DNA from 3 places in the Mesorhizobium sp. M7A.F.Ca.US.006.04.2.1 genome. Region 3 is predicted to be linked to each of the others. Evidence: predicted binding sites of a transcription regulator. Region 3 holds the regulator's gene; each other region holds the start of a gene.
What was found. Region 3 encodes PhoB, which activates phosphate uptake and scavenging genes when phosphate is short. Its sites were predicted from a motif close to TGTCATNNANCTGTCAT; they were not measured.
Positions count from the first base shown of each region.

Region 1: the regulator PhoB is predicted to act here: its motif matches at 2,477-2,493, upstream of EN925_RS20605 (acetoacetate decarboxylase).
Region 2: the regulator PhoB is predicted to act here: its motif matches at 1,626-1,642, upstream of phnF (phosphonate metabolism transcriptional regulator PhnF).

Region 1 covers NZ_RZQA01000399.1:930-4,888, forward strand. The annotation lists gene EN925_RS20600 (patatin-like phospholipase family protein) at 391-1,551, opposite strand; gene EN925_RS20605 (acetoacetate decarboxylase) at 1,599-2,345, opposite strand; gene EN925_RS20610 (3-hydroxybutyrate dehydrogenase) at 2,569-3,357, shown strand; partial or broken gene EN925_RS20615 (homoserine dehydrogenase) at 3,812-3,959, shown strand, end outside.
Region 2 covers NZ_RZQA01000032.1:9,737-13,695, reverse strand. The annotation lists gene EN925_RS03440 (zinc-binding alcohol dehydrogenase family protein) at 1-761, shown strand, start outside; gene phnF (phosphonate metabolism transcriptional regulator PhnF) at 839-1,588, opposite strand; gene phnG (phosphonate C-P lyase system protein PhnG) at 1,721-2,182, shown strand; gene phnH (phosphonate C-P lyase system protein PhnH) at 2,182-2,793, shown strand; gene EN925_RS03420 (carbon-phosphorus lyase complex subunit PhnI) at 2,795-3,907, shown strand; gene fosX (FosX/FosE/FosI family fosfomycin resistance hydrolase) at 3,904-3,959, shown strand, end outside.
Region 3 covers NZ_RZQA01000559.1:234-4,171, forward strand. The annotation lists partial or broken gene EN925_RS25140 (ABC transporter permease subunit) at 1-102, shown strand, start outside; gene pstB (phosphate ABC transporter ATP-binding protein PstB) at 120-938, shown strand; gene phoU (phosphate signaling complex protein PhoU) at 965-1,672, shown strand; gene phoB (phosphate regulon transcriptional regulator PhoB) at 1,689-2,378, shown strand; gene EN925_RS25160 (ROK family protein) at 2,395-3,642, opposite strand; partial or broken gene EN925_RS25165 (D-xylose ABC transporter substrate-binding protein) at 3,912-3,938, shown strand, end outside.

The sequences.
Region 1 (3,959 bases), on a different contig from region 3:
TGACCGGCGCTGCCTTTTTTCTTTAAGTGAGCACTGCGTTCAAGGGGCGAAGACGTATTCGTTTCTGTTGACGTGGAACCTGCCTAGGAAATTGGCCGAAACGCCTTTCGCTTCGTCATCCTGAGGCGGAGCAGGGAGCGAAGCGACGCGGCGCAGACCATAGGATCCATGCCGCGACTCCTGAGCGTTGCCGCGGTGCTGAATTCTGCTCCGCTGCACTCCGTGGCAAAGGTCACGGCCTGGATCCCAGGGTCTCCGCGACGGAGCTTCGCTCCTGCTTCGCCCAGGGATGACGAAGTTTGGAGGCGTCGGCCAATCTCGAGCGTTGGCGATGGCCGTTCAAACGAATCCTGGCCAACAACGCTGAACCGTTGAGCATAACCGGCCTGGCTACGTCGGGTCTTCGCGATGCAGGTCATGGATGGCCACACCGTCGACATTGGTCGGCATCGTCAGCCACTCACGATGGCGCAAGGTGCGCTGCGTGTCCTCCAACCCTGTCTCCCAATGCTCGCGCATCGAGGTGCCTGAGAACTCATAGTCCTTGGCGTGACCCTCATAGCCCTTGTGCTGATAGATCAGGTGCACGATGTTGACGGTGCCGGCGTCCGAATAGTCCTCGATCAGCGCTTCCTCGGCCGGCGTCCGCAACTCCTTCGGCACCCGTTTCAGTGCATCGAGCAGGCGCATCTTGAGACCGTGGATGCGTTTGAAATTGTCGGTGTTTTGCCGTGTGCGGCTCGAATACATGATGTCCTTGTGGCGCGACAGCACGTCCGGCATGCTGCGCGGCAGGACGCCTCGCGCGCTGAACAGGTCGACCTGGAAAACCAGCGAGGAACGGTCCTCTTCCTGGTCGAGCAGATATTGCAGCGGCGTGTTGGAGACGATGCCCCCGTCCCAGTAATATTCGCCTTCGATGCGGATCGACGGGAACGCCGGCGGCAGCGCGCCGCTGGCCATGATGTGCTCCGGTTCGATGCGGACCTTGTCGGTGTCGAAATAGACGAAGTTGCCGGTCCGGACGTTGACCGCGCCGACGCTCAACCGCTTCTTGCCGTCGTTGAGGATGTCGAAGTCGATCAGGCTTTGCAGCGTCTCCTTCAGCTCGGCCGTGTCGTAGAAGCTGGTGGCGCCCTCGGCGCCGGGCTGCTCCATCCAGGGGTTAGGATTGCGCGGCTTGAAGAAGCCCGGCTGCCCCATGACCATGGTCATCCACGAACTGGTGCGATTGCGGATATCACGGTAGATGTCGCCTTCCGGCGTATAGGCCCAGATCTTGCGACCCGAAATCGTCTGCCAGAATTGCTCGAGGCGCTGCAGCCGGCGGCTCGACTCATTGCCGGCGATGATCGCCGCATTGATGGCGCCGATCGATACGCCGGAAAGCCAGCTCGGCTCGCAGCCGGCCTCTGCCAATGCCTGGTACACCCCAGCCTGGTAGGCGCCGAGCGCGCCGCCTCCCTGAAACACCAGCGCGACGCGGTCATACTGCGCCGAGATCTCCGCGATGGTGGCGGTGGCCTCCTTGTTGCGATTGCGTTCGAGCACGGCTTTGGTCTCCGACTTCTGTTTGGGCTCTGAAAGGCTTGTGCAGCTCAGGTGCGGTCGGCGAGATAATCGTGAACCACTTCGCCCAGCCCAAGCGTCAGATCGGCGGTGAAGTGGACGGCGGATACGATGTCGAGCACCGGCAGCCGCGCCACGTCGGCCATGACGTGCGGCCGCAAATCGAGTGCGGCGGGCGCTGTCCAGGCTTCCTTCAGCGTGATGTCGGTGAGGTGGTAGCGGACCAGTTCGCAGATGCGCGGCGTGCCGTCGACATGCGGGACGATCTTGATCAGGAAATTGGGCGCGGCCAGCGAAGCGAGGACAGAGCCGTGATCGGCTTTCTTGTGCTTGTAGCCCATCGTGCCGGTGGCGCACAGAACGCTGCCATAGTGCAGCGTGCCGACGATGACCTCGCCTTCATGCACGATCTTGGGATTGGCAAGCTTCTTGGGAAAGCCCCACAGTTCGCGGCCGCCGGCGATCGGCGCGTCGTCGTCGAGATACATCGAATGGACGTAGGCGCCGTGCTGGCCCTTGTAGCGCACCGGGATGACCTGGCCGGTCTCGGTGTAGTCGCCGAAACCGGTCGAGTCAGGCATGCGGATGAATTCGTATTTGACCAGCGGCTCGTCGATCTCCAGCGGCTCCGGCACGACAGCCTCTAGCGCCTCGCGCGTCGTGCGGTAGGTGATGATGACGTATTCGCGGTTGAAGAAACGGTACGGCCCGGGCGGAAAGGAGGGGTTGGTCAGCGGCATCGCATAGGCGCGCTTCACGACATCGGCGATCTGCAAGGCTGTAGCCCCATTTTGGTTCAGGAATGACTGCGCGAATGCGCTCCGGATTATGTTGCACGGCACCATGACAGTGCCGTGTCAGCCGCCTGACAGCCGCCCAAGAGGCCTGTCGACGGCCGTCTCAACCCTGTAATCGCACCGACATATGGCTATGGCACTGTCATGGTGCGGCGCACAAAGGCGGCCCCGTTCGTTCCCTCCCACCTCTTGCGAGATCATCATGGGTTTCCTGTCTTCGAAGAACGCCCTCGTCACCGGCTCGACCAGCGGCATCGGCCTGGCCATCGCCCGCGCCTTTGCCGCCGAAGGCGCCAATGTCACCATCAACGGCCTTGGCGATGCGGCTGCCATCGAGCAGGAGCGCGCCGGCATCGAGAAGGATTTCGGCGTCAAGTGCCGCTATTCCGGTGCCAACATGATGGATGGCGCGGCGGTCAGCGCCATGGTGCATGAGGCCGAGGCTGCCTTCGGCAGTCTCGATATCCTGGTCAACAATGCCGGCATCCAGCATGTCGCGCCGATCGAGGAGTTTCCCGATGACATGTGGGAAGCCATCATCCGCATCAATCTGCTCGCCGCGTTCTACGCCATCAAGGCGGCACTGCCGGGCATGAAGGCGCGCAAATGGGGCCGTATCATCAACACCGCCTCGGCGCATGCGCTGGTCGCCTCGCCGTTCAAGTCGGCCTATGTGTCGGCCAAGCACGGCATTGCGGGCCTCACCAAGACGGTAGCGCTCGAAGCAGCGCTCGACGGCGTCACCGTCAATGCGATCGCGCCGGGCTATGTCTGGACGCCGCTGGTCGAAAGGCAGATTCCCGACACGATGAAGGCGCGCGGCATGACCGAGGAACAGGTCAAGCACGATGTGCTGCTCGCCGCCCAGCCGACCAAGGAATTCGTCACCGTCGACGAGCTCGCCGCGCTGACGCTGTTCCTGTGTTCGGACGCGGCCAGGCAGGTCACCGGCACCACCTTGCCGATGGATGGCGGCTGGACGGCACAGTAGAGGGTAATCCAAGCGTTCCGTTTGCCTGCTGGTGCCGCTGGCAGAAAAGCACCCGGCTATGCCGTGATCTTAATCAATGCGGATGGCGTGGTCGTGCATTTCCATGATTTTGCGATCGACGCGGCGGGTTGCCCGCCTCCGGCAGGCTTCGCGGGACACTGAGCAGGACTTCCCGCGAGGGCCAAGATGCCGCCAGTCGCATGTGCCGGCCTATTGCACGGCAGCGCAACAGGCTGCGCCGTTGGCTGAGCTGAACGATCCCAACCGATGCCCATCCGCGCACTGACGGCGACTGCGCGGCATCGGGTTTCCCAGCCTCTTTCTCGTCCCGCCGGACTACGGTGAAAGTGTCCGAAAAAGCACGGGAATATGGACATTAGTCTTGACAGAAATACAGATGTTCAATACCCGTCAGGCAATCGAACAAGCCTGCATTATGGGAGGAACGAGCGGTATGGCTTCCAATGTTTCGTTGACGGGTCTTGCCCGCGATCTCGAGGAACGCGCAAAGTCGGGCAAGCCTATCCGCATCGGCCTGATCGGCTCGGGCGAGATGGGAACCGACATCGTCACTCGTGTCGCCCATATGTCGGGCATCGAGA
Region 2 (3,959 bases), on a different contig from region 3:
TTTCCTGCGGCAAGTGCATCGCCTGCCGGCACGGCAAGCCCAATTGCTGTGTCAGGATCGAGGTGCTTGGCGTGCATCGCGACGGCGCCATGTGCGAACGCATCCTGGTGCCGGCGCAAAATCTCTATCCGGCCAACGGCCTTTCGCTGGCCGACGCCGCTGCCGTCGAGTTCCTGGCCATCGGCGCGCATGCCGTGCGGCGCGCCCGCGCCGACCCCGGCGCCCACACGCTGGTCATCGGCGCCGGCCCGATCGGGCTCGGCACCGCCATCTTCGCCCGCATCGCCGGGCTCGACGTGACGCTGCTCGACATGAGCAGTGAAAGGCTCGCCTTCGCTGGAAACGAGCTTGGTTTCCAGACCCTAGACGGCTCGCGCGGCGCGGTGCCCGATCTGATCAGGGAAGCGACATCAGGCGAAGGCTTCGATGTGGTCTTCGACGCCACCGGCAACACCCAGTCGGTGCAGTCGGCCTTCGCCCATGTCGCGCATGGCGGAACGCTGGTGCTGGTCTCCGTCGTCAAGGACGACATCAGCTTTTCCGATCCGGAATTCCACAAGCGCGAGATGACGCTGATCGGCAGCCGCAACGCGCTGCGCGCCGACTTCGACCATGTCGCCGCCTCGATCCGCAACGGGGCCGTACCACTGGCCAAGCTCGTCACACACCGCACCACACTCGCCGCCACGCCGCGCGATCTGGCTCGTTGGGCGCATGAGAAATCCGGCCTGATCAAGGCTGTGATCGAGGTGGGGTTATAACATGGCAGGCGGCGAAGCCGGTCCTCAAATGCGCCGCCGCTGGCAAGTGAATGCGGCCGAGCTGGGCCGGGCACTCCCTACAGCGCCGACAGCTTCAGCTCCACCCGTTCGGCCGGAAAGCGCGACTCGGAAAACTGGATCGGCTGGCCGTCCGGCGTGACGTTGACGGCAACCGTGACCAGCACGATGGCGCCCGGCTGCAGGTCGAGGTCGGCAAGGTCCGCCGCATCGGCATGGCGCGCCGACAGCACGGTCGATTGCCTGAGATAGTCGTCTATGCCGAACCGCGCCAGCGATGCGGTGATCGAGCCTGTTTCCGCCATCGCGGCATCGATGCCGGCAAAGCGCCGGGCCTCGAACCAGCCGGCAGCGCGCGACACCGGCCGTCCGTCGGCTTCGCCGCGCGTTTCCAACCGGATCACATCGGCTCCCTTGGGAAGACCCAGTCCCTCGCCGACGCGCTGGCTGGCCGGCTCGACCGACGAGGCGAGCAGGACGATGTGCCGTTCCGTCGTTTGCCCTTGCAGCCCTGTCGAAAAACGTGTGCGCGCCCCGATCGGATAGGACAGCCGCTTGCGCGACAGTACGAAGGTGCCGCGCCCCTGCTCGGCCCGCAGCACGCCTTCCCTTACAAGGGCTGATATGGCGTTGCGCACCGTGTGACGGTTGACGCCATAGCGTTCTGCCAGCGCCACCTCCGGCGGCAGCGCTGCATTCTCCGTGAAATCGCCGATGGCGATCGCATGCAGGATCTTGTCGGCGATCTGCCGCCACAGCGAAACGCCACTGCGCCGCTCGATGCTGTCCGCTAACAGCCGCCCGACCATCATTGCCCCAACCTTCCAGCGCCCAGTCTTCTATCGCTGTCATCCACCCGTCATGGACACGCGTTAGATAATAGATATAATTTGTATAGTTGTCTACATCAATAGACAAATTAACAAAGAGGAATGCTGCTGATGCGAGGACAGGAAGCCCGCGACCAGGCCGAGCGCAAAGCCGCCATGGCAACCCTTACGCAATCCAGCGGCGATGACATCGTACGGCTCTGGAATGAGGCCGGACTGCCTTCGGACGCCGAGCTGTTGCGCGGCCCCGAAACCGGCCTTGTCACCCTGCGCGGCCGCATCGGCGGCGGCGGCGCCCCTTTCAATGTCGGCGAGGCGACCGTCACCCGCGCCACGGTCAGGCTACCCACCGGACAGGTCGGCCATTGCTATGCGCTTGGCCGCGACAAGCAGAAGGCGAAGCTGGCGGCTATCGCCGACGCCCTATGGCAGGACCCTGCCCGCCGCAATGAGGTCGAGACCGGACTGATAGCGCCTCTGCGGTCGGCTCTGACCTTGGCGCACGAAAAACGCCGCGCCGAGACGGCGGCAACGAAGGTCGATTTCTTCACCATGGTTCGCGGAGAAGACTGATGGACATTGCAGCGCAATCGATCGAGGGCGGGTTCGCCGATCCGGTCTTCAACGCCCAGACCGTGTTCCGCGCCGTGATGGACGCAATGGCTCGGCCCGGCAGCGTGCAACCGCTGCCGGCCTTCGCCCGCCCGCCGGTGCCGCTCTCGGCTACCGCCGGCGCCATCGCACTGGCGCTGTGCGACAATGACACGCCGCTCTGGCTCGACCCGGCTTTGCAGGCCTCCACCGCGATCAGATCGTGGCTTGGGTTCCATACCGGCGCGCCATTGGCCAACACACCGGCCGATGCGCATTTCGCCTTGATCGCAGCACCTGCCGAGATGATGGCGCTCGATGGCTTTTCGCAGGGCACGCAGGATTATCCCGACCGCTCGACCACGCTGATCCTGCAGGTCAGCGATCTGGTCTCCGGCACGCCGCTATTGCTCGAAGGTCCCGGCATCGAAACCAGCGCCACGATCGCGCCGGCGCAGATGCCACGCCATTTCGTCGAGCAGTGGAAGCAGAATATCAAGCGCTTTCCGCGCGGCGTCGACATCATCCTCGCCACATCAGGCGGCATCGCCTGCCTACCGCGCACGACGCGCATCAAGACGATGGAGGCGTAAGATGTATGTCGCGGTAAAAGGTGGCGAAGCGGCAATCGCCAACGCCCACAGCCTGCTGGCCGACCGCCGGCGTGGCGACCGTTCGGTGCCCGCCCTTCGTCTCGACCAGATCGTCGAGCAGCTGGCGCTCGGCGTCGACCGGGTGATGAGCGAAGGCTCGCTCTATGATCGTGAACTGGCCGCGCTCGCCATCGTCCAGGCGCGCGGCGACATGATCGAGGCGATCTTCCTGGTGCGCGCCTACCGCACCACGCTGCCGCGCTTCGGCTACTCCAGGCCCATCGACACCGCCAACATGCTGGTCGAGCGGCGCGTCTCGGCGACCTACAAGGACCTGCCCGGCGGCCAGTTGCTCGGACCGACCTTCGACTACACCCACCGGCTGCTCGATCCCGAGCTTGCCGCCGGCGCCGATGTCGCCGAGCCCTTGCTGCGCGACACGGAAGCGCAAGCCATGCCGCGCGTCTCGGCGATCCTCGCCCGCGAAGGCTTGATCGAACCGGATGGCGACATGCCGCAGGACCATGTCCCCGGCGACATCACCCGCGAGCCGCTCGAATTCCCGATGGCGCGCGACATCCGCCTGCAGGCGCTGTCACGCGGCGATGAAGGGTTCCTGCTGGCGCTCGGCTATTCCACCCAGCGCGGCTATGCCCGCAACCACCCCTTCGTCGGCGAGATCCGCATCGGCGAAGTCGAGTTGGAGCTCGACGTGCCCGAACTGCCCTTCGCGGTGCCGCTCGGCACTGTCCGCGTCACCGAATGCCAGATGGTCAACCAGTTCAAAGGCTCGGCCAAGGCGCCGCCGCAATTCACCCGCGGCTACGGCCTGGTCTTCGGCCAGAGCGAACGCAAGGCGATGGCCGTGGCACTCTGCGACCGGGCGCTGCGCGCGAAAGAGCTCGGCGAGGATGTCGTCGCCGCGGCCCAGGACGAGGAGTTCGTCATCTCGCACTCCGACAATGTCCAGGCGACCGGCTTCGTCGAGCATCTGAAGCTGCCGCACTATGTCGACTTCCAGGCAGAACTCGATCTCGTACGCCGCATGCGCACCGAATATGACGCGCGCGAAAACCCCGTGAAGGTCGAAGAGAAGCGGGAGGCCGCGGAATGATCGAGGGCCTTTCCCACATGACCTTCATCGTCCGCGATCTCGAGCGGATGAC
Region 3 (3,938 bases):
GTCGAGCGTATGTCCGGCGCCATCATCATCCTGCTCGTCTTCCTCATGGCCATGAACATCACCGCGATCGTGCTTCGGCGTCGGTTCGAGCGGCGCTGGTAGAAAAAAGGCATTTTGGTATGAACATCATGACCGAACAGTCCCTTGAAAACGCAGTGGGCGACAAGATGAAGTCGAACGAAGTGATAAAAATGCGCGGCGACAAGGTCGGCGTGTTCTACGGCGAGAAGCAGGCGCTGTTCGACGTCGATCTCGACGTCCGCCTGAACCAGGTGACGGCGCTGATCGGCCCCTCCGGCTGCGGCAAGTCCACCTTCCTGCGCTGCCTCAACCGCATGAACGACACCATCGATTCAGCACGGGTAACCGGCAAGATCACGCTCGACGAAGAGGACATCTACGACAAGAACATCGATGTCGTCGAACTCAGGGCGCGCGTCGGCATGGTGTTCCAGAAACCCAATCCGTTCCCAAAGTCGATCTACGAGAACGTCGCCTATGGTCCGCGCATCCACGGATTGGCCAAGCGCAAGGCCGACATGGATCAGATCGTCGAGTCCAGCCTGAAGAAGGCGGCGATCTGGAACGAGGTCAAGGACCGTTTGCAGGAACCTGGCACGGGTCTTTCCGGTGGCCAGCAGCAGCGCCTGTGCATTGCACGCGCCATCGCCGTGTCACCCGAGGTGATCCTGATGGACGAACCGTGTTCGGCGCTCGACCCGATCGCCACCGCTCGCGTCGAGGAACTTATCGACGAACTGCGTCAGAACTATACGATCGTCATCGTCACCCATTCGATGCAGCAGGCAGCGCGCGTGTCGCAGCGCACCGCGATGTTTCATCTTGGCTATCTGGTCGAGGAGGGCGCCACCGACAAGATGTTCACCACCCCCGACGACAAACGCACCCAGGACTACATCACCGGCCGGTTCGGCTGATCTCTGGCATATGAGGGACGAAGATCATGGGTGAACATACCGTCGCATCTTTCGATGAGGATCTGGAGCAGATCAGCCAGCTGATCCGCGACATGGGCGATCTCGCCCGCTCGATGGTCGGTGGCTCGACCAGGGCTTTGCTCAATTCGGACAATGCGCTGGCGCAGCGGGTGGTTTCCGACGACGCCATCATGGATGCACGCCAGCGCGAGCTGGACGATCGTGCTATCACGCTGATCGCCAAGCGCCAGCCAATGGCCAACGATCTGCGTGCGGTAGTCGGTTCGATCCGCATGGCCGGCGACCTCGAGCGCATCGGTGACCTTGCCAAGAACATCGCCAAGCGCGTCGGCACTGTCGGGCTGAGCGTCACGCCGCACGACCTTTCGCATTCGATCGACGCGATGGCGCAGCTGGTGCTGATCCAGGTGCAGGGGGTCGTCGACGAGTATGCCGCCGCTGACGCGGCAGCGCTTGCCACGCTCAGAAACAATGATGAACGCATCGACGTCAAATACACATCGGTGTTCCGCGAACTGCTGACCTACATGATGGAAGATCCGCGCAACATCACGGCGTGCACGCACCTGTTGTTTTGCGCCAAGAACCTCGAGCGGATCGGCGACCACGTGACCAACATCGCCGAAAATGCCTATTATGTTTTGACCGGCACGCAGTTGCCAGCCAATCGTCCGAAGCAGGACGAGACGGCAATGTCCGCGCCAGCGGCATGACAGGGGTGACCAGCCGATGATCGCGCCACGCATCATGGTGGTGGAGGATGAGGAGCCGCTAGGCGTGCTGCTCCGCTACAATCTCGAATCCGAAGGTTACCAGGTCGAGGTGGTGACGCGCGGCGACGAGGCCGAAATCCGGCTGCAGGAGAACGTTCCAGACCTTCTGGTGCTCGACTGGATGGTGCCTGCGGTTTCCGGTATCGAACTCTGCCGCCGGCTAAGGATGCGTCCCGAGACCGAGCGGCTGCCGATCATCATGCTGACCGCGCGAGGCGAGGAAAGCGACCGCGTGCGCGGCCTCTCGACCGGTGCCGACGACTATCTGGTCAAGCCTTTCTCGACGCCGGAGTTCATGGCCAGGGTCAAGGCGCTGCTGCGCCGGGCCAAGCCGGAAGTGCTGTCCAGCGTGCTCAAGGTCGGCGATATCGTGCTCGATCGCGAATCGCACCGTGTCTATCGCAAGAAGAGCGAAATCCGGCTCGGGCCGACGGAATTCCGCCTGCTTGAATTCATGATGCGCCATCCAGGCCGCGTGTTCTCGCGCAGCCAACTGCTCGACAATGTCTGGGGCGAGACGATCTACATCGACGAACGCACGGTCGATGTGCATGTCGGCCGGCTGCGCAAGGCGGTCAACAACGGCCGTATGCCCGATGTCATCCGCACCATCCGTGGGGCGGGTTACGCCATTCGCGAGGACTGAACTCCCTCGTTTGAACTCACGCCACGTTCTTGCCGCCGAGACCGGATCTCGCCTGCACGCCCGGCGCAAAAATCTCCTGATCGACGAAGATCAGCGCCCGCATGGCGCAGCCTTCGCGGATCAGCGGCAGTTCGTTCGGCTCGGTGTCGAAGGAAATCGACTTGGAATGCTGGCCGCCGGCGGTCTGGGCAATCGCTTGCCGCAATGCCGGCTCGATCAGGTCGAAGGCGGCGGCGCTGACGCCGACCATGGCGACGGGGGCCGGATCGATCAGCGCGAACAGGCTGCCGAGGCCGTAGCCGAGCGCTTCGCCAGCCTTGCGGTAGGCTTCCCGCTCCGGTCCGTCCCTCTCGCGGGCGGCGGCAGCCAGGGCGCGCATGTCGGCGTCGCTGACATCGGCGACGGGTTCTGCATCCTCGCCCATCTGCCGCGCGTTGCGCCAGATGGCATAATTGCCGGCATAGGCTTCGACGCAGCCGCGCCGTCCGCAGCGACACAGCGCCCCGTTCGGCCGATGAATCATGTGGCCGAATTCGCCGCCCGAGGAATGGGGGCCGGTGACCAATTCGCCCTTCAGCACCAGCCCCATGCCGATGCCGTGCGACAAAAGGATAGCGATGAAATCGTCGCGGTAACGATCGGGATCGCGCCAGCGCAGCGCCACCGCCATCATGTTGCAGTCGTTCTCCATAATGGCGGGGACGCCGAACTCCTCTTCGAATATGTCGGCGAAGGCGATGTCGGTGTGCGGCGTGATCGGCGACCACAGCATGGCGCGGGCACGGGTGTCGGTGATGCCCTGGACGGCCAGCGCGATACGAGCGATGCTGCGCACGTCCAGGTCGGGATCTTCCAGGCGGCGCCGCACGATTGCCGTGCACTCACCGATCAGCGAGTCGCGCGACATCGTCAGCGTGTCGAGCCGACGCTGTTCCTCGGATATTACCTGGCCGGCATAGTCGATGACGGCGACCGAGAGGAAGTTCAGCGACAGCACCACGGTCATTACCGCGGCCGCTTCCGGATTGAGGCTGAGGCCGACCTGCGGACGGCCGCGTTTGAGCGAGCCGGCCTCGCTCGGCTTGCTTTCGGTCAGGATGCCTTCGACGATCAGGTCGGATGAGATCGCCGAGATCGTCGAATGGCTGAGGCTTGTGGTTGCGGCGATCTCGGTGCGCGACGGCTGTCCGGCGCGGCGCACCGCGGCGATCACCATCGCGCGGTTGCGGCGGCGCAAATCGTCGTGGCGGATTCCGACCGACATGCTCTTTCATATCCTCCCGGTCGCCGCGGTTCTTCCTGCCCTGGAACGCTGTCGGTGACGCGGTCAAATACTGGCAGAAGCCGCGCGCCGTGTCATTTATTTATTCCGAGGCCCGAAAAAAATTCGAGACGACATCAAAATCCATCAGAATCGATGTTGACAGCGTTCGGGCGTTGGCCCAGTATTTTTTCGAGGCTCGAAAAAATAGGGCCTCTGTGCCGGCCCTCGGGCCAGTTTGGTCGCGCCATACGCGGCGCAGGGAGGATAATATGAAAAGATTCACAGCCGCCATCCTG